2 regions of the Pseudoalteromonas issachenkonii genome follow, and region 1 is predicted to be linked to the other one. Evidence: riboswitches for the same ligand, from Rfam matches in the RefSeq annotation. Region 1 holds a riboswitch; the other holds the start of a gene.
What was found. Region 1 has a riboswitch for lysine ahead of lysC (lysine-sensitive aspartokinase 3). Riboswitches for the same ligand answer to the same signal wherever they lie in the genome.
Positions count from the first base shown of each region.

Region 2: another riboswitch for lysine. It lies ahead of dapA (4-hydroxy-tetrahydrodipicolinate synthase); the one in region 1 lies ahead of lysC (lysine-sensitive aspartokinase 3).

Region 1 covers NZ_CP011030.1:1,897,490-1,905,217, forward strand. The annotation lists gene PISS_RS08755 (2-hydroxyacid dehydrogenase) at 1-526, shown strand, start outside; gene PISS_RS08760 (sodium-dependent transporter) at 622-1,944, opposite strand; gene PISS_RS08765 (4'-phosphopantetheinyl transferase family protein) at 2,111-2,869, shown strand; gene lysC (lysine-sensitive aspartokinase 3) at 2,846-4,237, opposite strand; lysine riboswitch at 4,313-4,485, opposite strand; gene nhaD (sodium:proton antiporter NhaD) at 4,584-5,831, opposite strand; gene PISS_RS08780 (hypothetical protein) at 6,028-7,299, shown strand; gene PISS_RS08785 (condensin complex protein MksE) at 7,305-7,728, shown strand, end outside.
Region 2 covers NZ_CP011030.1:202,270-209,997, forward strand. The annotation lists gene PISS_RS00995 (PLP-dependent decarboxylase) at 2-1,207, opposite strand; gene PISS_RS01000 (2,3,4,5-tetrahydropyridine-2,6-dicarboxylate N-succinyltransferase) at 1,207-1,947, opposite strand; gene dapA (4-hydroxy-tetrahydrodipicolinate synthase) at 1,963-2,847, opposite strand; lysine riboswitch at 2,975-3,154, opposite strand; gene PISS_RS01010 (DNA-3-methyladenine glycosylase I) at 3,342-4,040, shown strand; gene PISS_RS01015 (protein adenylyltransferase SelO) at 4,049-5,458, shown strand; gene PISS_RS01020 (OmpA family protein) at 5,780-6,844, shown strand; gene acnB (bifunctional aconitate hydratase 2/2-methylisocitrate dehydratase) at 7,100-7,728, shown strand, end outside.

The sequences.
Region 1 (7,728 bases):
CTGCGGTAAAATAGGCTTGGCACTGTGTAACATTTTAAATGGTTTTGGCGCTAACGTTTTAGTGTGCGACCCTTTTGCAAAACCAGGCAATTACACTATTACCGATTTAAATACCCTACTTGCCCAAAGCGATATAATTTCACTGCACTGCCCGCTGAGCGAAGATACGCATCATTTAATCGATGACGCTGCATTTAATAAAATGAAAACCGGGGTCATGCTCATTAATACTTCTCGCGGTGCGCTGGTAAACAGCCAAGCGTGTATTAAAGCACTTAAATCACAAAAACTGGGGTACTTAGGGCTTGATGTGTACGAACAAGAATCAGAACTGTTTTTTAAAAACCACAGTGACGAAATAAATCAAGACGATATATTTTCTCGCTTAGTGAGTTTTAGAAACGTGTTAATAACAGGGCATCAAGGCTTTTTTACTCAAGAAGCTCTAACCGAAATCGCTAATATAACATTACAAAATGCAAACGAGCTTGCTCAAGGGCAAACGCTAACCAATCAAGTATTGTAATATCAAGTCATTTAAACTGTAAAAAGCGAACTTTCGGGTGACTCCCAATAGTTCGCTTTTTAAAACTGCATTTTTAAATTCGCGTTTAAAAGTTTTTAACCAAACGCTACATTTGCAAATACTAAGGTCATAAGTACAGGACACACAAAGCGAATATATTGTGCAAACCAATAGTGCGGCCCACTACTTGCCTTGTTCAGTTTATTACCACGTTGCCATAGCCAGCCTACCGTTATAAAGTAAAACAGCCCCATTAACGGCAATTGGTATTGAGTAAATACCATAATCACTAAACCAAATAACCAATCAAAGTTTAATATAATGGTACTGGCACAAATAAGCACAACAGCACTGACTGCCCATGTTGCTTTGGTTCTATCTACACTGTGGTTTTCAACCAAAAATGCCACAGGGATCTCAGTTGATGAAATAGTTGAGGTAACTGAAGCTATCGACATCAAAACAAAAAATAATAAGCCAACCAATAAACCAATTTCACCCATAGTGCCAAATAGCTCAGGTAATATGGCAAAAATAAGTTGCCCCTCACCAATTAGTTTACCGTTACTAAAGACTTCAACGCCATTGTACTGGGCAACATAAATAGCCGGAATTATTAATAAGCCCGCCAAAAACGCCACGCTGGTATCAAGTAGCGCAACACTTGCGGTTAATTTTGGTAAGTTAGCTCCGGGTTTTAAATATGAGCCGTAAATCATCATACAGCCTACCCCAAGCGACAACGAAAAGAACGCTTGCCCCATTGCGGCAATAATTAAATCCGGGTCGAGTATTTTGCTAAAATCAGGCACTAAATAAGCAGCAAACCCTTCGCTTGCGCCATCTAACGTTGCAATATAAATAATAAGCCCAATAAGGAGAACAAGTAAAAGCGGCATTAAACGGCGTGACCAGGTTTCTATTCCCGACTTCACCCCTTTTAAAATAATACTGGCGGTTAAAATAAGCATAAGCGGCGTAAAAATAAAATTACGTAACATAGAGTCGCTATGTAAAAACTCACTCAAGCTATGCAAGCCAAAAAAGCTACTTATAGGCTCTATAGCGTAGGAAAGCATCCAACCGGCCACAATTGAGTAAAAACTTAACATAACGATGGCACCGGCAAGGCCAATATAGCCTGCTGCGGCTCCCACTTTAGGGGCATGATCTTGCCATGCTTGGCTTAGCGCTTTAACAGGGTTAGCTTGGGCTTTGTAACCTAAATACAGCTCGGTGTACAAAGCAGGTAACGCCAGCAAAAAAATAACGATAAAGTAAACCAGTAAAAATGCGCCGCCACCATGATTAGCAGCCTGCGTAGGAAAACCCCATATATTACCTAAACCTACCGCTGCACCGGCTGCTGCCAATACAAAACCTAGTCGACTTTGAAAACCATCACGCACTTGTGCCATACACCTACAAATCTGTTATTATTTTAACGAATGCGAATTAAACCATATTTAAGAGCGGCTGAGTAATAAAAATGTACTTAGCGCTCACAACAACTAACAACCGCTCACAAACTATCCAGCTTTGGGTAATAAATATGTAATCGGTCGTCATTTATAACGAGCAATGATGAGTGTAACTTACTTTGAAAACCAGCTAAAAGCCACGCCCGCTTTCGCAAATAACAGCCATTGCATTGCGTTGCTTAACGCAACCACCCTCAATGTGGGTGAATTTGATTTACCCCACTATTTAAGCCCTTTTGAGCTCAATGTTATTAATCGGCGTAAAAATCCACAGGCTAAACAAGAATATTTAGCCACACGTTTAGTGCTTAAATACCTAGTAAAAACCGCTTGTTCTTCTTATGCATCATTAAAGCTGTGTGATATTAGTTCTGAATTTAACCCCGATAACAGTAAATTAGAATTACATATTAAAAATACAACAGGCGTGATCAGTTGCTGTATTTCTCATTCTCATGGTTTTGTAGGTGCAGCGTTAAATGTAGCATCAACTCAATTTGGCTTTGATATTGAAAAAATTAGTTTAAAGCGCCCTTTTAATAAACTCGCTAAACACTTTTACCACCCAGCCGAAGTGAGTTTAATAACCAATACAGATAACATAACAACTCAAGCACATCATTTTTTTAGGATTTGGACATTAAAAGAAGCGCTGGCTAAAGCCACCAGCCGCCCCATTGCTCAATTATTAAGCCCTAATGTGTTTAACGAACTTAATAACACTCAGCTTACAGCTTGTAGCAATACCGTGGTTGGAGCACATAACGACATGTTTGATATTAGCGTTGTGGCAAAAAAAAGCACCGACTGGCGGTGCTCAATAATAACTATTAACGATTTACGCAGCGCAATCACTTTCTAGTAATCGACTATGAATCGCTTGAACCACTGCATCAGACTCGCTTTGCTCAACTAAAAAGCACAAGTTATGTTTACTTGCACCATGGCAAATAAGTCTAATATTAAAATCACTTAATACTTTCATTAAATTCATTTCGTGCTGACGCAATACAATTTCAGACCCAATAAGTGCTACTAGGGTTAAATTGTTCTCAACCGATACATGGCAAAATTCAGCGAGTTTATCTAAGCACTCTTGATCTAGCTCTGGGCGTGATGCATTAGGCGCATTATCAAGGGTAATTGCTACACTAATTTCAGAGGTGGTAACCAAATCTACCGAAATATTACACTCACTTAAAATAGTAAATATACGCGCTAAAAAGCCACTGGCTAACAGCATTTCTGGGCTTTTAAGGGTTAATAATATTTGATTTTTACGTTGTGTTACCGCACGAATACCAGGTAGCTGCGATTTTTCACGTTCAATCCACGTACCGCCAAGTTCTGGCTCTGTGCTTGAGCCAACAAACACATTAATATGGCTGCGACTGGCAGGTAAAATAGTTGCCGGATGCAATACTTTAGCGCCAAAGGTCGCCATTTCTGCTGCTTCATCAAAACTTAAACGCGCAATAGGAGTGGCTTTTACACACAAACGAGGATCGGTGCTAAAAATACCTACTACGTCAGTCCAAATATGCACACTTTTAGCGTTAATAGCCTCAGCAAGCAGTGCAGCGCTATAATCTGAGCCGCCTCGACCGAGCGTGGTCGTTAAATTGTTTGCATCGCTACCAATAAACCCTTGGGTCACAATAACGCTATCATCAAGCAGCGGAATTAAATGTGCTTTAGCGGCTTGCGCTGTGGCGGCCACATTTGGTGTTGCTTTACCAAATTGGCTATCGGTTTTAAGCACCTGGCGCACATCAAAACGAGTGGCATTTAAACCCTTTAACCTTAGTACTTGGGTAAATAAGTACGACGATAAACGCTCGCCAAAGCTAAGTAGCTCATCGAACTGCTGCTCAGTATTGAGTGTTTGTGCCGCCAACGTTTGAAATGCATCAAGCGTTTGATTAAACCCAAGGGCTAAATCCTCATCTAACGACAGGTCATTTAAAATAGCCTGCTGAATCGCAAGGACACCATCAATATGCTGTTGGCGTTTAGTGGCTTCAATACCCGCTTTGCAAAGCTCCACTAAATGATTGGTCACTCCGGCACTGGCGCTTACTGCAACAATACGTACATTTTTATCGTTTACGATAATTTCGCTACAACGGCTCATCGCCTCAAAGTTAGCAACGCTGGTGCCACCAAATTTGGCAACAATGTAATCTGATTTTGTGCACTGTGAACTTTGTGGCACTGGTTGGGTAGTCATTTCGTCTCCTTTCGCGGCATCCAAACCGCAATAAAACAAGAAGAACTTGGCAGGAAATAAAGATAAGAAAAATCTACTGCCAGAAGCTCTCCACCTAAATTGGTGACAGTTTTGAGGATTCAGCCCCATAAACCGAAAAACAATGGTAACGACCCATTATTTTCCTCGGCGAGTACTTCCCTCCTTAATGATCGCAGGCTGTCGTTGCCTCACATTAAGTACCTAAGTATCGCACCTCTTCTGAATGTATTATTAACCTGTGGCTAATAAAACAAAACCGCACTAAGAGTGCGGCTTTGAAAGTTATCGTTTAGACGTCTAGCTGTCAAGTCGTTTTACTATAAAATCAAATAAAACTACCCATTAAGTAAGAGCCCGCATAACCAAAGGTGTAACACAGTAATAAATACAGCGATAAGCGAAGGTAACTTGCAAACGTCAGCTCTTTTACCTTACTCATGGCTATAATACCGGCCGCCGAGCCAATGATTAGCATAGAGCCACCTACACCGGTTGCATACGTAAACGACAACCAATGCTGTTGACTCATTACAATGTCGGCTTTTAATAACGCTGCCGTTAGTGGCACGTTATCAACACCTGCAGATAAAATACCCATTAAGTAGTTTGCGTACTCTGGCGCCATTACCGTATACAAATTAGTAAATTGGCTCAGTACCCCAACTTCTTTTAACGCACCAACAAGCAGTAACACACCCACGAAAAACAATAAGGTGTCGTACTCTATGTCGCGTATAAAATCGATCATATCTTTGTTGATGTCTTTTTTGCGCATTAAAAATTGCGCGACTAAAAACATAATAGATAAACCCAATAAAAAAGTAAGCAGAGGCGGTACACTGTATAAAACACTCAATGTAAGCGTAGCAATAACCGTAGTGAAGAAAATAACCGCAATGGTTATGTCGGTTTTTTCAATACGTTTAAATTTAGTTTTTTTAAACTCGAGTTGCTTATTCATGCCAATTGATAACAAAGTAGCCAGTAATAATACACTTAGTAACGCAGGCACAATTAACAGTAATAAATTGCTAATTGTTACTTTACCATCAAGGAAAATCATAAGTGTGGTTACATCACCCGTGATAAGTGATACACCACCGGAGTTTACAGCAAATACAATAAGCGTGGCGTACTTAACTAACTTTTTGGCTTCAAGTTTTAATGACATAATCACTGCCAGTGATATTAGCGTGGCCGTAACGTTGTCTGAAATAGATGAAAATAAAAACGCAAAACACCCCACCAAAAACATCAGCTTTCGCTCACTAATGCTGGTTGGCATAATCCGATTCACAACATTTTCGATAAGTCCTTTAGAGTTTAAATAGGCGACAAAGGTCATTGCGGCCATTAAAAACAGCCATAAAGAAGCAATTTCTAAAATATTGTGGTCTAGGAGGGTTTGAATCGTTTCGGGGCTTTGCCCATTAAGAGGAAAAATAAAGGAGATAATCCAGCAAAGTGTACCAAAAAATAACGTCGTTTTGGCTTTGTTAACGTGGATCACATCCTCAATAACGATAAGCAAGAATGCAATCGCTATCAGCGTCAGGATAATCGAGGAAACCATGATATTAAACAACCTTCGGGGTTAAGTAAAAATTGAAACCATGTAAAAAATATACCCACAAACTCTATGTGCCTATATTCGGCGCGGATACTATCACTAAGCGGGTGTAAAAACTATTATTAAATCGTCGCAAAAACGAATACCATATAAGTTCGAGAAATATAAAATAACGAATACTAGGAAGTTGCAACGCCTTATGATCCCAGCTAAAAAGCTACTTAATACCCTAAATGAACACTGGGGTGTATTAGAGCTATTATTTAAGCGCTTTAAAATGGCCGACTTTAGTATTAAAGATCTTCAAAATGCCATTAAGCAAAAGCAACCCACGTGGAATAATGAGCGTATTTATAAAGAAACCAACCGGTTATTAAATCAAGAAATTATTATTCCGCTGGCTAAATCGTCACAACTGGAAATTAACCGCGCCATTGCCGATTTTGCCACCTTTTTACTGCAAGAAGAACATTTAGGCTTAGCACAAGAAATTAGTGTCTTGGTTGATGATTTGGCCCGTTTAGGTAATCGGCTATCTAATGCCGGTGAAATGGAAGATTTTGATGATTTACGCCGCTTTAGCCGTATTATGGATGATCGGGTGCGTAAAATAATCAAACTGTTTTTACACAACGAAAACGCCATTTTAAATATTGTTGAGCAAGCCAAATCTAATAATGCAGTGCAGTCGCTACAAAAACGCTATAAAGCCGTGATAGAAGCGTTTGATGAGTATATAGAACCCATGCTGGAAATGGTGGATATTAGAGGCGACTTTCATGCCTGTTTTACTTTAATTGAGCAACAAATTAGCACCCAAATAGAACATATTGAACGTTCAGGCAAAGCGTACAACGATAAACGCATGCTTGAGCAATTGCGTACCCGAATTCTAGAAATGCACTTAGTTGGCCGGATAAGCTTACGTAAAAGTGCCGATATGCTTATGCCACTGCGTGAAGAGTTGCGCCGTAATAACCTTGTTACCCGCCAAGTAGCAAAAGTATTAGGGCTAATACGTAAAAATGGGGTAGATAATATGCTCAGCGCCGTGCAGCCACATTTTGTAAGCGATGCGCAAAAGTATTCATTGGGTCAACAGCGCCATATAGTAGCCTACATGGCAAGCCTGGCTGAATTTGAGCATCATGAATATCAGCTACCAGAGCAAAACGATGTGCCTGCGTTTGTCACGCCAAACATTCCTGACTATCACGATGTAAAAGCGCAGTTTGCAAAACGCTTCAAAAAGCAGCGTAAAAAACCACAGCCTCTGCTGCAATTTTTAGACGAAAGCTACCCAGAGCTTGAAGCCGATGAAATGCTGTTTTTGTATCAAAAACTATTGAGCGATACCACCCTACACATTAGCCAAAGCGATAAAAAAGCCCGCGTTAACATTGCAGGCCAGCACTTTTCTTTGTACCCCTTTAATTCAGAGCCTCAGGCTGATAAAGCCGAGCACGAGTAATGACCATGACACAGATAAACTTAAATGAGCTTTCTCACTTACAAGCCATTAATAAAAAATTAGTCGCGGGTTACCACATTTGCGAACAAGACACCCTAATGTGGCAAGAGCTTGACCAACAAATTGAAGCTTACAGCGCCTTATTCACAGCATTAGGCCATGATTTAAAGCACGACAGTCGTGGCTTTTATTATTTTGCTAGCGATGAAAGCACCCCTAATATGGGCAAAATATCGCGCGCGATAGCGCTCACTATTTATATATTAATCGAACACTTTGCCAACACAGGTAAAGACCCAATGCGTGCATTATTTGATGAGCCAAACGATTTAGAGCTAATGCAAACCTTGGTACAACTTAATAAACATTTATTTGATCAGCTAGAAATATTCTCGGGTTCTGATTTACGCAAAGATGTGTATTTACGCA
Region 2 (7,728 bases), 1.7 Mb from region 1:
TTTACCTCAAGTAGTGGCTTGCATCTTCTGCTTGTCGCACGCAACTCAATACGCCATTGTGTATAACATATTCACCGGCCAGCTCATGACATAAAAAGTACGGCATACTTTCGGTAAAACCGTAGGCACCGCATTGACTAAATACTAGCCAGTCTTGCTCATTTAAATCACTGGGTAATTGGTGCTCTCCTAAGCAATCAAGTGCAGTACATAAGGGGCCGTATAGGCTCATTGCTTGATTTGCTGCGTTTGAATCTCGTAATAAACGCGCAGGGAAATCTTGACTGGTGACCGCAGGGCGCAATAAATGATTAATGCCGCCGCTCATAATCACCTGTTGTTGGCCGTAATTTAGTTTGCGCTCAACAACAGGTGTGGCGTAGTGGCCGCATTCGCCTACAGCGTAGCGACCTAGTTCCATCCATAGCTCAGTAACCCCCGCATCGCATTTAATTTTTGCAAGCGCCTCTATGAGTGCATCCCAACTTAGAGTGGGCGTATCAAGCGTATAGGGAATACCTAAACCACCACCTAAATCCAGCACCTTGAGGTTAATATTTAAATCCTCAGCAAGTTGCCTTAACGGCGTAATCATTTGTGTCCACAGCTCAGCGAGTTTGTCGCTGCTAAGCATGTTGCCCCACTGAAAAATATGCAGACCGTCAAAATTAAGTGCACAGTAGTCACTGGTATTTAGCGCCTGCCACTCGTCGCACCCTAAGCCAAATGGAGTAAGACTATCGCCCCCTAGCGGGTTTTTATCACCCTCGGGCCAGCGTAATTGAACACGCAGCAAAACCTGCAACTGGCACTGCTGAGCAATCGCTTGTTCGTTGAGCCAACGTACCTGATTGAGACTTTCGGCCACAAAGGTACGTACGCCACGCGCAATAAAGTGCTTAATTTGTTTAGGGCTTTTTGCAGGCCCCGTGTTGAGCACGCGTTCACTGTTAACTCCTTGGGCAAGGACTTGCTCAAGCTCGCCTTTACTGGCGACATCAAAGTTAAAACCAGCGTTATTTAAGCGTTGGATCACGCTAGATAACGGGTTCGCTTTAACTGCATACCAGAGTTTTACCTCGGTTTGTGCTACTAAACGCGTTAAATGTGTGTTTAGTGAATCAAGATCATAAACAAAAAAGGGCGTATCAAGCTCAGTTGATAGCTTATCAATAGCGCTTTTAACGGGCGTGCTCAAAAAGGTCATTAACGTAAAACCTCTTCAAGCAATAATGACGCGTCACTTTGCTCGTCACGGTATTTAACAATTAACGCACACGACATGCTTAAGCCTTGCTCACGCGCCCAATCGTTTGACGCAGGGCGAGATCCAGGGATCACAATCGCGTATTCAGGGATTGCTTCGCCTTTATCAAGCTGGCGCTCATTTACGCAGTCATAAACAGGGATGGTTGCAGATAAGCGAACACCTGGGGCAAGTACCGCGCCTTTTTTAACTACCACGCCTTCAACAATCACACAGCCTGCACCAATGAATGCATCGTCTTCTATGACCACAGGGCTTGCGCCAATGGGCTCAAGTACTCCGCCTAATTGTACCGCTGCGCTTAAATGCACATTTTTACCTACTTGAGCACATGAGCCAACCAATGCGTGGCTATCTACCATAGTGCCCTCGTCAATAAATGCACCAATATTTACGTACGCAGGTGGCATAATAATAGTGCCTTTGGCAACATGTGCACCACGGCGCACACTTGAACCACCGGGTACCATGCGAACTCCTGCTGTGGCTTCAAAGCTTTGCGGCGCTAAGTTATGTTTATCAACAAAACCGCCAGCAAACTCGGTGTTTTGACCGTTTTTAAAGGCTTCTAAAATGCCTTGCTTTACTTCTACGTTAGCGTGCCATTGGCCGTTTTCGTCTTGTGTTGCTGCGCGAACCGCGCCCGTTTCTAAATTATTTAATAGTTCTAACCAGTTCATTATAAAAACCTGTATTTAATGCCAAGATAAAATGGTGTTGTTTGCCGATGAAATGTCATCTGTGTGTGTCAGCTCAAGGTGTGTTAAAGGTGGGCGTAAATACGGACTGCCAATACGCCCTTGTAAATGCATTAACACTTTGACTGGGATAGGGTTGGCTACTGAAAATAAGCTATTGATAGCACTAGACCACTGGACAAAAAGATTAGGGTGTTGGCCGCTTAAACTGCGCTTTACAAAATCATGGGTTTGCACTGGCCATGCATTGGCTGCAACCGACACTAAACCTTTTGCACCTGCTTGGGCAAAATAAGGCATGAGGGCATCGTCACCACTAAAAATGGCTAGTTCAGGCGCTGCTTGTCGATAGGCTTCAAATTGAGAGATAGAGCCACTGGCTTCTTTCAGTGCCCATAAATTTTTATGATGTTTGAGGTTTTCAATAGTCGCAATGGGAATGCTTACGGCGCTACGTCCTGGTACGTTATAAAGCATACACGGATGAGAACTTGCATCGAGTAAGCTTTCAAACCAATGCGTTTGCCCCAGTACACCGGGTTTGGCATACAAAGGCGAGCCGAGTAAAAAACCATGGATAGGCAGCTGGTTGCAGTAATTAACCCATTCAAGCTGTTGCTTTAAGTTACTACCGCCTACCGCAACCATAAGGGGGACACTCGGTTTTAATTGGCAGACATGCTCTACGATGGCTTGCTGTTCTTTGAGGGTAAGGGCTAACCCTTCGCCGGTGCTACCTAGCAGTAAAATGCCATTGTTAGCAGCTTCTTGTTCGGCCACTAAGGTGTTTAAGGTTGCGTAATCAACTAGGCCATTTTGATCAAATGGGGTGATCAGCGCAGTCCATAAATGGAAATTGTTAATATTGAAGTTGTTGATCATCTCTCACGAACTTATAGGGCATTCGTCGAGTTTTTGGCGGGTATTTAGGATGCCTGACTCTTTGAATGTGTTTATAATTCGAAGAGCGAATGGGCTTAAATAATAGGGCGCACGGCCTTATTATACTAAGACCAGAAGCTCTCCACCAAATATGTTATTGGTGACAGTCGCTAGGATTCAGCCTAGTCGCCCGAAGCAACCTTTCACAAAAAAGTGTTACCTCTCGGCGTTAATTCCCCTCACGTATGCTCAATGGAGTTTGCGCTCCTAACATACGCTACCTGAATAACGCACCTCTTCCAGCCCTTTGCACTTGCTATTGAAAAATCAATCAGCAAATACAATGTAATAGGGTAAGTGTGGCGATTAAACCACTTTAGCCGTCTAGGTGTCAAGTGACTAAATATAGATAGATTCATCCTGATTGACAGTTATTACGTATTAGCTGCTTTTCTCGTACACTAGTACTATTGTCGAAGTAAGGTATTAAGCAGATGGAAAAATTTAGTGATATTTATAAGCGAGCGGTAGAGCGAAAGGGCTCTGAAAAAATGCTTAAGTTGTTACTCGCAAAACCTTTATCTAACAAACAACTCCTCACATTAAATGATGATGATTGGCTAGAAGAATTTACTCGGAAAGTTTTTCAAAGTGGTTTTTATTGGTCGGTGATCAACAGTAAGTGGGCCGGATTTAGAGAGGTTTTCTGGGATTTCAATGTTGAAAAACTATTGATGATGCCACCGGATATGCTTGAGCAAAAAGCCAGTGATGAGCGGATTGTACGCAACTATAAAAAAGTAAAAACTATTACTGAAAATGCGTATATGATCCACGAAGTTGCAGAGCAATACGGCAGCTTTAGTGAGTTTATTGCTAACTGGCCAAGTGAAGATATTATTGGCTTGTGGGCGTATTTAAAAAAGCATGGTGCAAGGCTTGGTGGTAATACCGGCCCTTATGCGCTGCGCGCCTTAGGAAAAGATACTTTTTTACTTTCAAGAGACGTAGAAAGCTATTTGCGTGCCCATAAAATTATAGATGGCGGATTACAAACTAAAAAGTCACTAAGTGCGGCGCAGGCATTCTTTAATGAACTGCAGCAGCAAAGCGGCTTAAGCATGCAAGAGCTGAGCTTAATTGTCGCTTATGGTGTAGGCGACAATCGCGTAGGTATCAGCCAAAAACAATAGGATTAAACATGAAATTAGTGCCAAGGTATACCGACATTGGTGAGGGGTTTGCAATTAGCGATCATCCAGCCAAGGTGACAGCGCCACAGTTATTGTTATGGAATGAGCCCCTAGCTAAGCAATTTAATATACAGGTGAGTGCCGATTCTCGAGCAAATATATTTAGCGGTAATGAACCCCAAGCGATTTCTGCGGTGGCACTGGGATATTCTGGTCATCAGTTTGGTCACTTTTCACCGCGACTAGGGGATGGTAGGGCACATTTGCTCGGTGCGATTAGCGATGATAAAAATCAGCTTTGGGATCTGCAATTAAAAGGCGCTGGTGCTACGCCATTTTCGCGCGGAGGCGATGGCCGCTGTGCATTAGGTCCAGCTATTCGTGAGTACGTAATGAGCGAAGCTATGCACGCGCTTGGCATTCCAACAACGCGTTGTTTAGCCGTGGTTGGCAGTGGCGAAACCGTTTATCGCAACCCACCTCAACCAGGTGCTATTGTAACCCGACTCGCCAGCAGTCATATTCGGGTGGGCTCGTTTCAATATTTAGCCACTCAAGGTGACGTTACTAGCCTAAAAAACTTAGCCGACTTAGCCATTCAAAGACACTATCCCGAGATTAACAGCACTGGCGCTCAGCGTTATTTAGATTTTTTAGCTGCAGTGATCGCCAACCAAGTCAAATTAGTCGTAAGTTGGATGAGGGTGGGGTTTATTCATGGAGTTATGAACACCGATAACACCTTAATTAGTGGTGAAACCATAGATTACGGCCCATGTGCCATGATGAACCAGTTTGATTTTGATACCGTGTTTAGCTCTATTGATAAACAAGGGCGTTATGCGTTTGGTAATCAGCCAAACATGGCAAGTTGGAACTGTGCCCGCTTAGCAGAGAGTCTAATAGCGCTGATCAGTGACGATGACGAGCAAGCGGTGGCAATGATGACGCCTTTAATTGAGGGCTTTTCAACGCAATTTAACCAACAATTTAGCGCTATGTGGGCGCAAAAGTTAGGGTTAACAGTCGCGGATGATAAAGATAATGAGTTGGTGGGAGAGTTACTAGGGTTATTAAAACAACACCAGCTTGATTATACCAATACTTTTAATGCGTTAACTGAATCGTTAAATGGACAAGCGCAAATACCATCAGCACTCGTATCATGGGCGCAGCAATGGCAAACACGAACTAATGAGCATAGTTATAATATAATGCGACAGGCAAACCCAAGTGTGATTCCGCGTAATCATATTATTGAAGATATTATTACGCAGTACACTACGCATGGGGGTAGTGAGCTACTCAGTCGTTTTAGCCAAGTGATGGCGAGCCCTTACACAAACCATGTGCAGGCCACAGAGTTTCAAACGCCGCCCGAAGATGATAAGAATTATCGTACTTTTTGTGGTACTTAAGTATGGTTTTTTGCATTTTAAAATGAATATAAAAGGTCATTTTTTACCCGAGCGACGTTCATTCATAGAGCAAACTATGAACGGGTGATACCATCACTCCATAAAAGCCAGTGATCGTGTGGGGTTTAAAGCGATTGTTTGCTTTTTGAGCTAGCCTGTGTTCATCGACATTTTTTATGAGCTAGTTTTATTATCCTAGATATTGAAAAAAATATATTTGCGTTAAGTATTGATTAACAAAGACTCAGTTACTGTATAGGTAAGTTAGAAGAGCTAGCAATGCTTAGCTACATTTTTAGTTGTTAAAATGGGAAGAAAACAATGAAATTAAAATCACTTACAATGGCTATTGCGTTAGCTGCAACTAGCGCATCTACTTTCGCAGCCGAGCAAGAAGGCTTTTACATCGGTGCATTCGGCGATTATTACGATGCTTCGTGGAAAAACATGCGTGAGCAAGCTGGCCTTGACGTTAATGAGTCAACAGGCTGGGGTGCTGAATTAGGCTACCGCTTTAATGATTACTGGAGTGCGCGTTTAGAGTACGCAGACCTAGACTTTAATGCTCACGACAAAGTATTGAACAACCGCAACGATATTGACGGCGAACGTTACGGTATCGATGCACTTTACCACTTTGGTGGCGGTCCTTTCTACGGCTTATTTGGTCTGAAAGATATTGATGTTGTTGATGACAACACGTTTGTAAACGCAGGTGTAGGTTACCGACACTTTGTTACAGACAACTTTTTTGTTAATGCTGAAACCAGTGTTTACCAAGGTTTAGACAAAGGCTACACAGATGTTGGCGCTAAATTAGGTATAAACTACTTCTTTGGTCAAAAATCGGCGCCAGTAGCACCGGTTGAGCCTGCACCACAGCCAGAGCCAGAAATTGTTCCTGTGCCGGTAGCACTTGCTGATACAGATAAAGACAGCATTCCTGATGTAGATGATAAATGTGCCAATACGCCTATGACAGATGCTGTTGGTAGCGATGGTTGTACACTTTATGAAGATACTGAAGTAACAGTAAGCTTGTTAGTAACATTCCCTAACAATGACTCGTCAGTTTCACAGCAGTACTTAAATGATATTGATGAAGTAGCGACTTTCTTAAAAGAGTACCCAGATACAACAGTGCTTCTTGAAGGTCATACGTCTGCAGTAGGTAAAGCGTCTTACAATAAATGGTTATCTAAAAAACGTGCTGATGCAGTAGCTAAAAAGCTAATTGCTGATGGTATTGCAGAAGATCGCATCACAACGGCAGGTTTAGGTGAAGAACGCCTTAAAAATGAAGCGAATACGGCAAAAGCGCATGCTGAAAACCGCCGCGTTGAAGCACACGTAAAATCTATTAAACGTGTAAAAGTATTACGTTAATAGTCTCATTATTGAGTAAAAACCCAGCTTAGGCTGGGTTTTTTTATGGCTGCTTAATAGGTATTCATGGGAGTTGGTTTTACTTTGTTCACTATTCATATTATTAATAATCGGTATAACTAGTTGCCTAACTGGATGGATTTTAATCTATGCACAAAAGCTTTATAATCGGCAGATAGAATACTATAAGTATTGGGTTATGGTGTGTTTAGTAAACACCACCGAATACTTTAACGTCACCAAGAGGGCAATACTGTGCTACAAGAATATCGTAAACACGTAGAAGAACGTGCCGCGTTAGGTATCGTACCAGCGCCATTAGATGCTCAGCAGACGGCTGATCTTATTGAGCTAATTAAAACGCCACCGGCAGGTGAAGAAGAGTTCATCCTAGAACTACTGATCAACCGCGTACCACCAGGTGTTGATGATGCAGCCTACATTAAAGCAGGATTTTTAGCGGCTGTTGCTAAAGGTGAAGCTGTTTCTCCATTGATTTCTAAAGAAAAAGCAGCTGAGTTACTAGGTACTATGCTCGGTGGCTACAATATTGCGCCAATGGTTGAACTACTTGATGACGAAGCGTTAGCGCCAATTGTAGTAAAAGGCCTTTCGAACACATTATTAATGTTTGATGCGTTCTACGATGTAGAAGAAAAAGCAAAAGCAGGTAATGCATACGCCAAGCAAATTATAGAGTCTTGGGCTGCTGCAGAATGGTTTATCAATAAGCCAGCCGTTGCTGAAAAAATCTCTGTTACGGTATTTAAAGTCACTGGCGAGACAAACACCGATGATTTATCACCAGCACCAGATGCATGGTCACGTCCTGATATTCCGCTTCATGCATTAGCCATGCTTAAAAATGAGCGTGATGGTATTAA